DNA from 3 places in the Idiomarina sp. Sol25 genome. Region 1 is predicted to be linked to each of the others. Evidence: predicted binding sites of a transcription regulator. Region 1 holds the regulator's gene; each other region holds the start of a gene.
What was found. Region 1 encodes ArgR, which controls arginine synthesis, uptake and breakdown. Its sites were predicted from a motif close to ANTGAATANNTATTCANT; they were not measured.

Region 2: the regulator ArgR is predicted to act here: its motif matches at 835-852, upstream of gltB (glutamate synthase large subunit).
Region 3: the regulator ArgR is predicted to act here: its motif matches at 3,514-3,531, upstream of Q5L94_RS06180 (aspartate aminotransferase family protein).

What each region holds. Positions count from the first base shown of each region.
Region 1 is NZ_JAUPEW010000004.1:126,718-132,146, reverse strand. Features, by position in the region: gene cgtA (Obg family GTPase CgtA) at 1-295, opposite strand, end outside; gene rpmA (50S ribosomal protein L27) at 412-669, opposite strand; gene rplU (50S ribosomal protein L21) at 685-996, opposite strand; gene ispB (octaprenyl diphosphate synthase) at 1,189-2,160, shown strand; gene mdh (malate dehydrogenase) at 2,651-3,583, opposite strand; gene argR (transcriptional regulator ArgR) at 3,771-4,244, shown strand; gene Q5L94_RS07890 (Dyp-type peroxidase) at 4,220-5,185, opposite strand; gene Q5L94_RS07885 (DUF885 domain-containing protein) at 5,302-5,429, shown strand, end outside.
Region 2 is NZ_JAUPEW010000001.1:533-5,961, forward strand. Features, by position in the region: gene nadA (quinolinate synthase NadA) at 1-725, shown strand, start outside; gene gltB (glutamate synthase large subunit) at 863-5,329, shown strand; gene Q5L94_RS00020 (FAD-dependent oxidoreductase) at 5,329-5,429, shown strand, end outside.
Region 3 is NZ_JAUPEW010000003.1:48,142-53,570, reverse strand. Features, by position in the region: gene Q5L94_RS06200 (EAL domain-containing protein) at 1-852, shown strand, start outside; gene Q5L94_RS06195 (aminodeoxychorismate/anthranilate synthase component II) at 857-1,438, shown strand; gene Q5L94_RS06190 (HDOD domain-containing protein) at 1,507-2,679, shown strand; gene Q5L94_RS06185 (flagellar brake protein) at 2,685-3,389, opposite strand; gene Q5L94_RS06180 (aspartate aminotransferase family protein) at 3,718-4,935, shown strand; gene astA (arginine N-succinyltransferase) at 4,949-5,429, shown strand, end outside.

The sequences.
Region 1 (5,429 bases):
TATCGGTAGCCCGGGTGCCTGGAGGAACTGGCAGCACTATGTCGTTACCACGTCTGCCCGTACAGTTTTTACCCATACCGTTTTTACCGCGCTCAGCTTTATGAAAACGTTCAAAACGATAGTCGATAAGGGTATTCAGGTTTTCATCTGCCTGCAGATAAACGTCACCGCCGTCGCCACCATCGCCGCCGTCAGGGCCGCCTTTGGGAATATATTTTTCGCGACGGAAACTGATACAACCATTACCACCGTCACCCGCGTCTACGCGGATTTCTACTTCATCAACGAATTTCATCGCAATCTGCTACTTATCACTTGTCGAATACTGTGCAAAATTCTAGCACATATGAAAAAGCCCCGCCGTAAGGCAGGGCTTTCAGAACCGAAACTTTTCAGTTTATGTTCGCGTTATTAATCAGTAATAACACTCACATATTTACGGTTTTTGCTGCCCTTCACTTCAAAAGACACTTTGCCCTCTGAGGTTGCAAACAATGTGTGGTCTTTACCAATGCCAACGTTACTTCCAGCATGGAACTTAGTACCACGTTGGCGAACCAGGATGTTGCCTGCTAATACAGACTCACCACCGAAGCGCTTAACACCGAGACGTTTACTCTCTGAGTCGCGACCGTTTTTAGTAGAACCACCAGCCTTTTTATGTGCCATGTCGTTACCCCTTAATTAGCTGTTGATACCAGTGATTTTCACTTCCGTGAACCACTGACGATGGCCTTGTTGACGGCGAGAATGCTTACGACGACGGAACTTAACGATTTTAACTTTATCGCCACGACCGTGATCAATCACTTCCGCTTTCACTTTACCACCGGATACGAACGGAGCACCGATGTTTACATCGCTGCCGTCTGAAACCATCAAAACCTGGTCGAATTCAACTACATCACCGGTAGCTGCTTCCAGTTTTTCCAGGCGGACGATTTGGCCTTCAGACACACGGTGCTGCTTACCGCCACTTTGGAATACTGCGTACATATTATTCTCCACAACCCTATTGGGCATCCAAATTCAAATCAGGGCGCGAATTGTACGTAATCCCGCCATCGATCGCAACCCTTAATTTGAACTTAAAAGCAGCGCCGCTTAACGCGGATTGAGTTTCCGCTCCGCTATAAATAGTGTACCATCTGTTTTCCGTTAAATTTTGTAAATAAACAGATATCTATGATGGATATGCAGTCCATTAACGCATTAGCCAAAGACGATATGCTTGGTGTTAATGCCTTAATAGGTGAACAACTTCAATCGGATGTTGCCTTAATTAACCAGTTAGGCCTTTATATTGTCAACAGTGGCGGTAAACGCTTACGACCGCTGCTCGCAATATTAGCTTGTCGGGCTCTGGGTTATGAAGGTAACGATCACCGCAAACTTGCTACGATTATCGAGTTTATTCATACCGCGACTCTGCTTCACGACGATGTCGTTGATGAATCGGAACTGCGCCGCGGACGCAAAACTGCCAACGCGGTATTTGGTAACGAAGCTAGCGTATTAGTTGGTGACTTCCTTTATACCCGCGCTTTTCAGTTAATGGTCGATTTAGACTCCCTGCGAATACTGCGTATTTTAGCGGATGCCACCAACATCATTTCTGAAGGTGAAGTGTTGCAGTTAATGAACTGTAACGACCCGGATACCTCAGAAGCCAGCTACTTTAATGTCATTTACGGTAAAACCGCTAAGTTGTTTGAGGCAGCTACAGAGTTAGCCGGCGTATTAACCGCACAAGACGAAAAAGTAACCCATCAACTTGCCGATTACGGTCGTTATTTGGGTACCGCGTTTCAGCTAGTAGATGATTTAATGGATTACACCGCGGATAGCGAATCGATGGGCAAGAACGCCGGTGATGACTTAGCGGAAGGTAAGCCTACGCTCCCCTTGTTATACGCCATGTGGCACGGCAACGAAGTAGAACAAAAGCTGATTCGCGAAGCCATTGAACAAGGCGACGGACGTGAACACTTACAAACCGTGCTGACCGCCATGGAGCGAACAGGCGCCTTACAGTACACCCGCGACAGAGCCTTAGAGGCAGCCGAACAAGCGCGTGAGTCCCTAAGCGAACTCCCCGACTCCGACTACAAACAAGCCCTACTAGCCCTAACCCACCTGGCAGTCGACCGAGTAGCTTAGCCGGGTAGAAATGCCTTGGGGGAGCGGGTTCTGTTTCGGAGGACGCCCGTGAATACATCCCTGTAGGGCTTGGGTAGCGCCATCCATGGCGCTACACACCTCCGAAACAGAACCTTTCCCGCTTTAGGCATTTCCGATTAGCAATTGCCATCCATGGCCTTCGGCACTCTGCCATAGAAACCTTCAACACTCGTAACGCTTGCAATCCAACAGCCTGCCCCTTTTAAGCATCTTCTAGCCTGATAATTAAAAAACTAACGCTGTGTATCAATTGGAATATTTGAGCGTACGTCTAGCTGGAAAAATATTGGGGTTGGTCAGTATTGGCGAAAAGCCGTTGCAGGGTTATCTGGAGAAAGTGTGCAGCGCCAAGGATGGCGCTGCCCAAGCCTTACAGGGACGTACTTGCAGGCGTCTTTCGGAAGGTAACCTGCAATGGCCAGCCGATGCTGGCCTACCCCAATATTTTCAAGAGCGGAGTGCTGAAAGCTTAGCTGGCGAAGTCGATGCCAGTTTGGATGTCGCCTTTCAGGCCGTCTAGCATGTCGTCCATGCATTTTTGTTCAAATGCACTTAGTTTGCCGTAAGACAGGATTTCTTCGGCGCCGTTTTTGCCTAAGCGTACTGGCTGTGCAAAGAACTTAGCGTTGTCGCCAGGACCTTCTACGTAGGTGCACTCAACAGTGTCCTGACCTTGCAGGCCTTTCAGCAGTGACAAGGCAAAACGTGCTGCTGCCTGACCCATAGAAAGGGTTGCTGAGCCGCCGCCAGCTTTAGCTTCGACAACTTCAGTACCGGCATTCTGGATACGGTGAGTTAAGTCTTTGATTTCTTGTTCAGTGAACTCAACGCCTTCCACCTGAGACAGCAATGGCAGAATAGTTGTACCACTGTGACCGCCAATTACCGGAACTTCTACGTTTTCTGGGTTCAGACCACGCAGTTCGCCTACAAAGGCTTCTGAACGAATAACGTCAAGTGTGGTAACACCGAACAGCTTACGCTTGTCGTAGCAACCCGCTTGCTTCAGTACTTCAGCAGCGATTGGAACGGTGGTGTTTACTGGGTTCGTAATGATACCAACGCAGGCGTCAGGGCAGTTGTCTGCTACGCCCTGTACTAAGTTTTTAACGATGCCTGCGTTCATGTTGAACAGGTCAGAGCGATCCATACCTGGCTTACGTGGTACGCCGGCAGGAATTAATACAATGTCGCTGCCCACTAATGCTGATGCTAAGTCGTCTTTACCGAAGCCTGTTACTTTCACGTCGGTAGGGATATGACTTAAGTCAACCGCCACACCTGGAACTACTGGCGCAACGTCATACAACGACAATTCTGAACCTGCTGGTAATTGGGTTTTCAGAAGCAATGACAATGCCTGGCCGATACCACCGGCCGCACCTAATACGGCTACTTTCATCTCAGACTCCGTTTTTGTTGGTCAATTTAAACTGCTTAAAAATGCAAGATTTGGGGCAAAACTGTACTCTTATATCAGTAAAAATACAACTTTGCCCGATACATATTCAGCACTCGAATAGCGCATCTTTATGCAGTACACTGTCCATAATTATAGCATGGAAACAGCATAGGAATTTGACACTCAAATGGTGCAGGACACGTTACTCGAAGCTTTTAAAACCTTGCTCCGCGAAGAGCGGTACGGCTCGCAGGGAGAAATTGTTAATGCCTTGAAAGCCGAGGGCTTTGATAACATTAGTCAGTCTAAAGTGTCGCGCATGTTGAGTAAGCAAGGAGCGGTTCGTACCCGCAATGCAAAGCAGGAAATGGTTTACTGTTTACCACCTGATTTAGCCGTGCCTTCCACCCGGGCGCCATTAAGCCAGCTTGTACTGGATATTCAGCATAATGATGTAATGGTCATTATTCGCACAAGTCCGGGGGCTGCCCAGTTAATTGCCCGGTTGCTGGATTCCGTCGGTAAAAAAGAAGGCGTGCTAGGCACTATTGCCGGCGACGACACGATTTTTATTGCACCGCTTAAAGTGGCTGATATTGAATTCACTCTGCGAAAAGTACGTGAGCTGTTCGCAAATCAGGCGGTGCTGCCCTCTTCATAGTCCACTATGTCTTCGGCAACTTCTTTGTTCGCTTCCATAAAGCGCATTGAAGGAACAAAAAAACCGGAGCTGGATACGGCTTGTGAGTAATCAAGTAAGGGGTCGTAAGCCCCTTGTTCGTCGGCGTAATAACGGTTCTTTAGCCACTGGACAACCCTTTTAGGCGAATGGCTAAAATACATGGCCAGAAGCCCCTGTTCACGCAAGTCGCCCCACGGCATATTCTGCCGTAATAGTGGGATAGGCTGTTCGCTACTGTCAATTAAACGACTTTTCGCGGCGTGAGTGACACCTTCTATTTTGGCTTCTGATAGACGTTCACCGGATACTTTCTCACGCCCCATTAACTGTTCCTGCTTTTCCGGGCCTAAATAGTCCCAACGACGCAAGTCATGCCGAAACTTCTGCACAAATAAGTAGCTGCCGTCGACAAAGTCGGCGTCGTCCTGTACGTCAACTAACGCGACTTTACGCTTACGCATCCCCCGCGGGTTATCCGGCGCATCGATAAAGCCGGTTAAGTCGCGGCCGTCCAGATAACGGAAGGAACGGATTTGTTCAGCCACTTCAATGTCGTAGCCGAACCATTCCATCAGCGTGCGCCCGGCCAGATAGTTAGCATCGAAACGGTCACAGCGAATTTGTATGACAAGATCATAGGGGTGTCTAGGTGCTTCACGGTCTCCATCGCTAAGCTCAGGGAAAGCCTGCAAGTGCAGCGGTCGCTTATGGGGATAGAGAATATCCCAGTAGTCTGCCCCTATCCCAACAAAGCCTGTTAACATGCCTTCAGAGAAACGGGCGTCAAGATCGCGTAAAATAGCTGGAAAACGAGCTAACTTGCGACGTAAACTTTCTACGTCATCGCTCATGACGTGACAAAACAACGTCAGACCATGCAGATTAGGTTCCGCGTAGACTCCTGACTGAGCTTTATCCACCCTATTCTCCCGTTTAACTGTTATTTTTGTGGGTTCGTTCTATTCGCTTTTACATTAATTAGCGCAAGAGGCATTATAGAATGCCTGTATTCGTTATGACACCGCAAGGAAAAATCATGCGTAATCTGATACTTATTTTTGGTTTGCTGGGCGTTACAGCCTGCACCACCACAGCTGATAACCAAACCCAGCGTAGCAGCACACAACAACAAAGTGCTGCTGCTGAGTTTCATCAACTGGCTGA
Region 2 (5,429 bases), on a different contig from region 1:
TGCCGACATTAAAAGCCGAGTGTTCTCTTGACCTTGGCTGTCCACCAGAAAAATTTGCTGAGTTTTGTGATCAACATCCTGACCGGACCGTTGTTGTTTACGCTAACACTTCGGCAGCGGTAAAAGCTCGTGCAGACTGGGTAGTGACATCCAGTATGGCGCTTGAGCTTGTCGATCATCTGGATTCCAAAGGAGAAAAAATTCTTTGGGCACCGGATAAGCATTTGGGCGGCTATATCGCACGGGAAACCGGTGCAGATATGCTGCTGTGGCAGGGTGCTTGTGTCGTGCATGATGAGTTTAAAGCGAAAGCTCTGCAGGATATGAAAAAGCTTCATCCTGAGGCCGCTATTCTCGTGCACCCTGAGTCGCCGGAGAATATTGTGGCGATGGCGGATGCTGTTGGCTCTACTTCGCAGCTTATTAAGGCGAGTCAGGAATTACCGAATGAGACTTTCATAGTAGCAACCGATAAAGGCATTTTTTATAAAATGCAGCAGTTGCAGCCGAATAAGACCTTTATTGAAGCCCCAACCGCGGGTAATGGTGCAACGTGTCGCAGTTGTGCACATTGTCCCTGGATGGCAATGAACGGCTTAAAAGCGATAGAAGAGGCGTTAACGGATGGTGGAGCAACACATGAGATTCATGTCGATGAAGCTCTGGGTCAAAAAGCCATGGTGCCGTTAGACCGAATGCTGGAATTTTCAGCTAGCTTAAAATAATTTAAAGGCTCCTTCGGGAGCCTTTCTACTATTGGTCCATAAAACATATTTATAACAATAATAACTTCAGTGCCTACCGAAGTGAATTTCTGCATGCTAATCTAACTTTATTGAATAATTATTCGAGTGGTGTAAGCATGGGACTTTATGATCCAGCTGATGTCCGTGATAACTGCGGTTTTGGCCTTATCGCTGATATTAATGGCGAAGCTCAGCAAGGTTTAATTTCTACCGCAGTAAAAGCGTTGGATCGTATGCAACATCGTGGTGGTATTGGCGCCGATGGTAAAACCGGAGATGGCTGTGGGCTGCTACTGCAAATACCCGAACAGTTTTTCCGCCATTACGCAGAAACCCAAGGCTGGCAGCTAAGCAAGAAGTTTGCTGTCGGTATGATATTTTTTAGCGGCGACAAGGATAAGCGTGAGTCTGCCCGCCATCTTATTGAGCAAGAGCTTCAAAGAGAGACTTTAGCGGTCACTGGCTGGCGTAAAGTTCCGGTTAACAACCAAGTACTGGGTGAAGGCGCTAAAGCCTCTGAGCCGGTTATTGAGCAGGTTCTGGTGTCGGCTCCGCCGGGCTGGCGTAAAAAAGATCTAGAAAGACGCTTGTATATGGCCCGAAGGCGCATCGAAAAGCGGATGCCTAATCAGGATGAGCTTTATATTTCGTCGTTGTCGAGTCTGGTCTTAGTCTATAAAGGCCTGATGATGGCAGCTGACTTGCCGGCTTATTACATCGACTTAGCCGATGCCGAAATGAAAACCTCTATTTGTGTCTTCCATCAACGCTTCTCTACCAATACAGAACCGCGCTGGCCGCTGGCTCAGCCTTTCCGGTTCCTTGCTCACAACGGTGAAATTAATACTGTACGTGGAAATCGTCAGTGGACACAGGCAAGAGCTTATAAATTTCAGACGCCCTTATTGCCGGATCTACAAGACGCAAAGCCACTGGTGGGCCTGTCAGGCTCCGATTCTGCGTCGTTAGACAATATGCTGGAGCTATTACTGGCTGGCGGCATGGATTTATTCCGGGCAATGCGTTTGCTGATTCCACCGGCATGGCAGGGCGATGCCACTATGTCGGACGAAATGCGCGCCTTTTACGAGTTTAACTCCCTGCATATGGAGCCCTGGGATGGGCCTGCCGGCGTTGTCATGAGCAATGGCCGACATGTGGCCTGCAGTCTGGATAGAAATGGTCTGCGTCCGGCGCGATATGTTCTGACCCGTTCGGGTATTCTGACCATTGCTTCAGAAGTGGGTATCTGGGATTACGACGAGCAGGAAGTGATTGAAAAAGGTCGCTTAGGACCGGGACAAATGATGGCGGTGGATACCTATACCGGCAAAATTTGGTATAACGACCAAATTGAAGAAGAACTCAAGCAGCGTCACCCCTATAAACAATGGCTGGAACAGCACCGTCGTCACTTAATACCGTTTGAGCGTAGCCACGCTGACAAGCTGGGTAAGCGTTTGTATGACGACAAGACCATGCTGGTTTTTCATAAAGCGTATTTGTACTCCGAAGAAGAAATCCAGCAAATTATCAGTGTTCTGGCCAAAGATGGTCAGGAAGCTGTGGGTTCTATGGGCGACGATACACCCACTGCGGTGCTCTCAAAGCAGCCGCGTTTGCTTTACGACTATTTCCGCCAGCAGTTTGCGCAGGTGACCAACCCGGCCATTGACCCGATTCGTGAAAGCCATGTCATGTCGCTTTCCACTATTATCGGGCGTGAGCATAACGTATTTAACGAAGCATCAGGCGATGCCGATCGGGTGGTATTTGAATCTCCTATCCTGATGTACACCGATTTAAAACAGCTACGTGAACTGGACGAACAACATTACCGTTCAACCACTTTATCGCTTGGTTTTAAACCGAAGCAGCAAAACCTGCAACAAGCCATCGATAGCCTGGTTGAACAGGCAAAAGCCGCGGTTAAGGATGAACAAACGGTTATTCTGGTTCTCAGTGATAGAGATTTACAGCGGGAACAGCTGACGATACCGGCAGCCATGGCTGTTGGGGCGGTGCAACAAGTGCTGGTGAATAATGATCTTCGCTGTGATTCAAACATTATTATTGAAACCGCCTCCGCGCGTGATCCGCACCATATGGCAGTATTAATAGGTTTAGGCGCCACTGCGGTTTATCCGTACCTTGCGTATGAGACCGTGGAACAACTGGTGGCCAGGGGCAAAGTCACACTGGACATAAAGGAGGCGTTGCTCAACTACCGTAAAGGCCTGAATAAAGGCTTACTGAAAATACTCTCGAAAATGGGTATTGCGACAGTGGCGGGGTACCGGGGATCCTCCTTGTTTGAGGCGGTTGGGCTAAACGAAGATGTGCGTCGTCTTTGCTTTGAAAACGTGCCAGCACGCATTGATGGTACTGGGTTTGACGATATACAGCAGGATCTTCAGCAAAGCTTCCACCGTGCCTGGTTAACACGAAAAAAACTGGCTCAGGGCGGCTTGCTAAAATATGTGCACGGCGGGGAGTATCACGCTTACAACCCGGATGTTGTGACTTCACTGCAACGCGCGGTAGCAACAGGCGAGCAGCGAGATTACGACGTTTACGCTAAGTTCGTTAATGAGAGGCCGGTGACTCACCTGCGTGATTTGCTCAGCATTAAATTGCCTGAAAAAGCAAAAATTAAAAAAGAAAAGGTAGAAGCTAAAGAGCTTCTTTTTCAGCGTTTTGATACGGCGGCTATGTCGATAGGTGCGTTAAGCGCTGAAGCTCATGAAGCCTTAGCTATTGCCATGAATACTATTGGCGGGCACTCAAATTCTGGTGAAGGCGGGGAAGATCCGAAGCGTTTTAACAACGCAAAAAATTCGCGAATTAAGCAAGTGGCCTCGGGACGCTTTGGTGTTACGCCGCATTATCTGGTTAATGCTGATGTTATACAGATAAAAGTTGCGCAGGGGGCCAAACCCGGCGAGGGTGGCCAGCTGCCCGGCGAAAAAGTCACTGCAGAAATTGCCCAGCTGCGTTACGCCGTTGCGGGAACTACCTTGATATCGCCGCCGCCTCATCACGACATTTATTCCATTGAAGACTTAGCTCAACTGATTTTTGACTTAAAGCAGGTAAACCCGAAAGCCTTAGTTTCAGTCAAGCTGGTTTCTACGCCTGGCATTGGCACCATTGCTACAGGTGTCGCGAAAGCGTATGCCGATTTAATTACTGTGTCCGGCTATGACGGCGGAACCGGTGCCAGTCCCATGACTTCCGTCAAGTATGCCGGCTCGCCCTGGGAGCTAGGTCTTGTTGAGGTGCACGAAGCTTTAGTTGTTAATAATCTGCGCCATAAAATTCGGTTGCAGGTCGATGGCGGCTTAAAAACCGGTATGGATATTGTTAAGGCGGCTATTTTAGGCGCTGAGAGCTTTGGCTTTGGCACCGCCCCTATGATTGCTCTGGGGTGTAAATATTTACGCATTTGCCATTTGAACAACTGCGCAACCGGTGTGGCTACTCAGGATGAAACTCTGCGCCGTGAACATTTCTCAGGCTTGCCGGAACGCGTGGTGAAATTGTTTGAGTTTATGGCGGAAGAGGTTCGCGACATTCTCGCTCAATTGGGGCTGGAAAAGTTAACCGACGCTATTGGCCGGGTTGATCTACTGGAACGACTGACCGGTGAAACCAAACGTCAGCAGCAGTTACAGTTACATGCCTTGTTGCAGTCCGCAGGAGTGCGTTCAGAGCACTCTTTATATTGCACCGAGAAGAACCCGCCGTTTGACCAGGGCAAGCTGAACCAGCGTTTGCTGGAATTGTGCAAAGAGTCTATCGATAAGCGCAGCGGAGGTCATTGGTCCTTGGCTATTCGTAACGATGACCGTTCGGTTGCTGCAAGTGTATCGGGTTACATTGCCAGTCAGCATGGAAACCAGGGAATGGCGGTTGCGTCAATTACCTTAGGTTTTATTGGTACCGCAGGACAAAGCTTTGGTGCATGGAATGCCGGTGGCTTAAAGCTGTACCTGACCGGAGACGCCAACGACTACGTCGGGAAAGGTATGGCCGGTGGTGAAATTACCATTAAGCCACCAGCAGGCTGTCGTTATAACACGCACGAAGCCGTTATTATGGGGAATACCTGTCTGTACGGCGCGACTGGCGGCAAGCTTTATGCTGCCGGTTGTACCGGCGAGCGTTTCGCGGTTCGTAACTCCGGCGCTACAGCTGTGGTAGAGGGCATTGGTGACCATGGCTGTGAATATATGACAGGCGGAATTGTGGTGGTACTGGGTGACTGCGGCATCAATTTTGGTGCAGGCATGACCGGCGGTTTTGCTTATTTAAGAGACAGCGACGGTGATTTGCACCGTCGGCTTAACCACGAATTGGTTGAAGCCGTAGCAGTGGATACCCCGATTATTCAGGAGCACTTGCGCGGTTTAATTCATGAGCATCACGAAGCAACGGGAAGTCACTACTCGCGCGAGTTGCTAAACAACTTCGAGCAAATAGTGGACAGCTTTTATATCGTCAAACCAAAAGCGGCAGATGTGAAAGAGCTTTTAGGGCATCGGGCGCGGTCAACCGCAGAATTACGTGTGCAGGTGATGTAATGAACAAGAATATTTATCAGTTTTTGGACGTGCAGCGCATTGATCCGCCGAAACGTCCGGTTGAAGAGCGCCGCATTGAGTTTAAAGAAGTTTATGATCC
Region 3 (5,429 bases), on a different contig from region 1:
CTGTCACAGGCTGATACGGCCACGTCTAATGCTCGGCATAGCGGCCGGGATAAAATTGCAGTTTACAGAACTGAAATATCCGAGTCCGTTGTAACTGACGCTAAAACAGAGTTGGCTTTACGAGGGGCTTTGGGTCAGGGACAGTTCGAGTGCTGGCTTCAATCTAAAGTCGATACTGATGGTGTTGTGTGTGGTGCGGAGGCTTTAATGCGTTGGCGTAATAAAGCAGGAGAAATTATTCCTCCAGATCAATTTATTCCGGTCGCAGAACGCTTTAAGTTAATTATCCCTATGGCTAAAGAATTGTTGAGTCAGGTGGCTTTTGTCGTGCGGCAACTGAGCGATAAAGGTCTCAACGATCGTATTGCGGTTAATGTCAGCCCAATTGAATTTTTACAAGCAGACTATGCGGATACGGTAGAGAATATGTTCGCTGAACACGGGGCACCGCTAAACCAGTTAACTATTGAAATTACAGAAAATTTATTACTGGCTGACCCTGAAATAGTTCAACAAAGGATGTCCCGACTAGCCAAGCTGGGTGTCTTATTTTCCATAGATGATTTTGGAACGGGCTACTCTAATTTTATTCGTATTCAGCAGCTGCCGATAGGCGAGTTAAAAATAGACAGACAGTTTGTCCAACTTGCAGAAGAGAACGATAAACATAGAGGATTATTGTTGGCTATGCTGAATATGACTAAATCCCTATCGGTTTCTTCAGTAGCCGAAGGCGTAGAAACTGAAGCTCAGGTTAAATTACTGAAAGAAAATGGTGCTGATTTATTGCAGGGGTTCTATTTTGCGCGGCCAGCCCATTTTCAAGACTGGCTGAGTGGCCGACTGACTTAGCAGTATGATTGTATTAATTGATAACTTTGACTCATTTACTCACAATCTGGCCCGCTACTTTCGGGAATTAGGTGTAGACGTTAGTGTTTTCAGAAATAACGAATTAACCCTTACTGATATAGAGCAACTAGAACCGCAAGCGCTCGTTGTATCGCCGGGCCCTTGTACTCCCAACGAGTCAGGGATATCTTTGGCGGCCATTGAGCACTTTCATACAAAGTTACCAATATTAGGTGTGTGCCTTGGTCATCAGGCATTGGCACAAGTTTTTGGTGCAAGCGTTGTTCGGGCAGAAAATGTTATGCACGGAAAAACCAGTGTGATAAGACACTCAGGGGAAAGGCTTTTCCGGCAGCTGAATAACCCCTTAGAAGTGACCCGCTATCATTCGTTGGTTGTTTCTCCTGAGAGCTTATCTACAGATTTTATTATTGATGCCGATACGTTAAGCAAAAATGGGCAATTTGAGATTATGTCGATAAGACACCGAAATTTACCACTGTTTGGTGTCCAGTTTCATCCTGAATCTGTTATGACGGCACAAGGACATAGTCTGTTAGCGAATTTTTTACGTTATATACGATAATCAGTAAGTAGTATTTTCTCTGCTTATTCAACATAATACAGCCGCAGTTCAGCTAATACCGAGGTAACATGTTCCACTTTTTTGCGGGTACCACAGAAGGTGGTAGTAACGATCCCGCTTTGCGCTTAGAAAAACGCTTTATTAACTATCTCATAAGCTTTCCGTTTGCGCGTAAAACTCGTTCAAAAGAAGATGGTACCGACAATGAAGTGCATGAGCAGCGACGTAAGCTTTTAGAAGTTGAGCGTCTGAACTATGAAGAGCGGGATCGCAAAGCGCAGGCGCGTCAGCGTTATGCCGATCGTATTTCTGATGAATTGCATGAAGAGATTTATCATCGTGCGTTGAAAGCCATAGAAGATGGCGACTACATCAGCGAGCGCTTGATCCCACTGCCTGAGAAACTACCTGAATTACTCGATACGCTTAGCATGAAAGCCGCGTCTATGCGCCGGATTGAGTCTGTTGTGCAAGGCATGGACTGGTTCCATACGGGACTAATCCGTACGGTCAATCAACCACCATTTATTGACCGGAATAAGCAGGTAAAAATTGATAATCTGCGGGTGGCCATGAGCTTCGTGGGTACCGAAAATTTGCGCCTGCTGGCCCCTGCCTACATTATGCAAAACTGGTTGCCGCCGGCTACGCAACCGTTCACCTTATTCCGCCGGAAAATTTGGGAGCATTCGCTGGGTACGGCTATTGCCGCGCACAATATTGCGGTAGAGCGTAACCTGCGAGATCCTGTTTTAGCTTATACCATTGGTATGTTCCATGAGCTGGGAAAAATTGCCTTAACCAAGCTGTATTTGCGTTTATTTGATGAGGTACAGCGCGAATTCGCTATGCAAAGCGTTAACGATAAGTCACCTGAGCGTCACAATACTATTGTCACCTTAACTCCGGACGAGCGCTTTCTGCGCGATTTAATGTTGGAAAAGGATAAGGACGTAAGTTACCTGGTTGCTGAAGGCTGGGGATTAAAGCGAGTTCCGGTAAGCGAACACTTACTAGCTTTTACACAAAGTAAAACGAAAGAGCAAGGATATGAATCTGAATATGCTGAAGCGTTAGCTCAGGCCAATGCTTATTGCGAATTCAGAATGCTGCGGGAAGTAGACCTTGCCAGTCTGGAAGAGGGTAAACACCTGTTAAACAAGCATTCAATAAAGTCAGAAACTGTCGCTCGTTTGCACAATGTGAGTTTAAAACGCCCGCCAATTGTGGTGCCTGAATAGAAGCTTCAACATTCAAACTCGGTGTCGATTAATAAATGATCGAATACCTTATTGATATGCGCTTCCTCGTCAGTGAAGCGCACGCCAACACTTATCATTCCATAGTCTTTGCGTTGGTTCATAATTTGACCTGAAAGAGTCAGAGGGTCTCTCTGAGAACCTGAACCTATACTGATCTTTATATTCATGTGAGTGACATTACCCGTCTGGCTCTGCGCCTTAAACACAATTTGGCAACCGGCAGAAGAAATATCGACAATAACGCCACTGGCTAACTTCTTTTTGTTTTTGGTCTGAGTGCCATCAGCAGTAACATCAACTGGAATATGAGTTCGTACACGCCGTTGTGCCCGCAATGCGCGATTCTCTATTTGTTTCGGATAATCCAGATACAGCAACCGGAAAGGAATATTAGAGACGGCCCGGATCTTTGTTTTAAAAGCCAGGCATTCACCCGCTTCTCCCTCTAAAACCAAGCGAACAATAACCGGGTTACCTTCATATAAAACATCGGCGTAGCTGCCATCAGTGCGCGGGTTAGGCTGCTTCAACAATAAATAGTTACCGGTGTCAAAGCCCACAACCTGAAGCTTGGTGCGTACCTTGGTCGCCGAAGAAAACTCAACATCAATTACGTCGCCCGGGCGTAAGTAGGTCAGCTTTAAGTGGGGTTGAGATGAGGCGTTCAGGGGCGGAGTCTGATTTTCCATAACGTCTTTTCCAGCCGAACATTTATTCAATAATTCAGGCTAAATTAACGCCAGTTAAAAATCAATGTAATTCTGCGTAGTTAAATGTTAACTCAGTAGGTTCATTTTTTCTGGCCTAAAAAATAATGACTAAAGATTCATCGTTTCAGCATGCATTAGCATAACTATTCGTATCTTATGCAAGAAAAGCGTAAACCCTCGGTTTTAGGGATTTATAACTGAATTATCACAGACAAACTGCACAAATTTTGGCATAATAGCGGGCTACTTTTAGAGATGAATTTGTTGACACCTTTGTTAACTCGCTAAGGCGATAAGGACGAGAGTAATGACAGACAATAAGACAGTAAACCGTGAAATGTTTAATGATGTAATGGTTCCGAACTATAACCCGGCATCAATGGTTCCCGTTAAAGGAGAAGGTGCTCGTGTTTGGGATCAGGAAGGTCGCGAGTATGTCGACTTTGCCGGCGGCATCGCTGTGAACTGTCTTGGTCATTGCCATCCGGCGATGGTGTCTGCCCTGCAGGAGCAGAGCCAGAAGCTGTGGCATTTAAGTAATGTTTTTACTAACGAACCGGCAATTCGCCTGGCGAAGAAATTAACTGAAGCCACCTTTGCCGATCGTGTTTACTACGCTAACTCTGGTGCTGAAGCTAACGAAGCAGCATTAAAGCTGGCACGTCGCTGGGCAATTGAAAAGCATGGCGAGCATAAGCAACAAATTATTGCTTTCACTAAAGGCTTCCATGGGCGTACCTTCTTTACCGTAACCGTGGGTGGTCAGCCAGCATACTCTGACGGCTTTGGCCCAAAACCTGGTGCGATTGAGCATGTGGACTACAACAATATTGACGCGCTAAAAGAACTGATTTCCGACAAAACTTGCGCTGTAATGATGGAACCATTGCAAGGTGAAGGCGGTGTAGTTACTCCAGACGTAGAGTTTGTTAAAGCGGTACGTGAGCTGTGTAACGAAAACGACGCGTTATTGATTTTTGACGAAGTACAAACAGGTTTTGGTCGTACCGGTAGCCTTTATGCGTACGAGCAGCTGGGCGTGACGCCGGACATTCTGACTTCAGCAAAAGCATTGGGCGGCGGTTTTCCTATTGGCGCTATGCTAACAACGACGGAAATTGCTGAGCACCTTAAACCGGGTACACACGGCAGTACATATGGCGGTAATCCACTGGCCTGCGCGGTATCAGAAGCGGTATTTGATGTTGTAAATACGAAAGAAACGCTGGACGGCGTGAAGCAACGTGAGCAGTGGTTCAAAGAACAACTAACAGCAATTAATGAAAAATATAACGTGTTCAGCGAAATTCGCGGTCAGGGCTTATTGCTTGGTGCGGCAATGAATGAAGAGTACGAAGGGCGTGCGCGCGACTTCTTGCTGGCCGGCCAGGAGCATGGCGTTATGGTACTGATTGCCGGTGCTAATGTGGTGCGCTTTACCCCGTCGCTGGTTATTTCTGAAGAAGACATTAAAGAAGGCCTGCAGCGCTTTGAAAAAGCCGTTGCCCAGGTCGTTGGTCAATAACTGAGGCTGTTTTATGTTGCTAATCAGACCCATTAAGCCGTCAGATTACGAAGCGTTATACCAGTGTGCGATTGAGTCCGGTCATGGTTTTACTTCTTTACCGGTAGACCAGTCGCTGCTGGAGCGCCGCATTAACGCGGCGCAAAAAGCATTCGCTAAAGATACCGTTGAAACACCGGGCGATGAAAGCTATCTGTTTGTTATGGAAGATACCGAAACCGGTACTATTGCAGGTGTCAGTGGTATTGAAGCCGCGGTGGGTTTGAATGAAGCCTTCTGGCATTACCGTTTAGGTAAAGTTGTGCATCATTCAGAGAAGCTCAATATTTATAATGCACTGGAAACCTTAACCTTGTGTAATGACTACACCGGTGTTTCCGAGCTATGCACACTGTTCTTGCGTGAACCTTACCGGCACAATATGAACGGACGTACATTGTCACGTTTCCGTATGCTGTTTTTAGCGCAATTTAAACAGCGTTTCAGCGACTGGG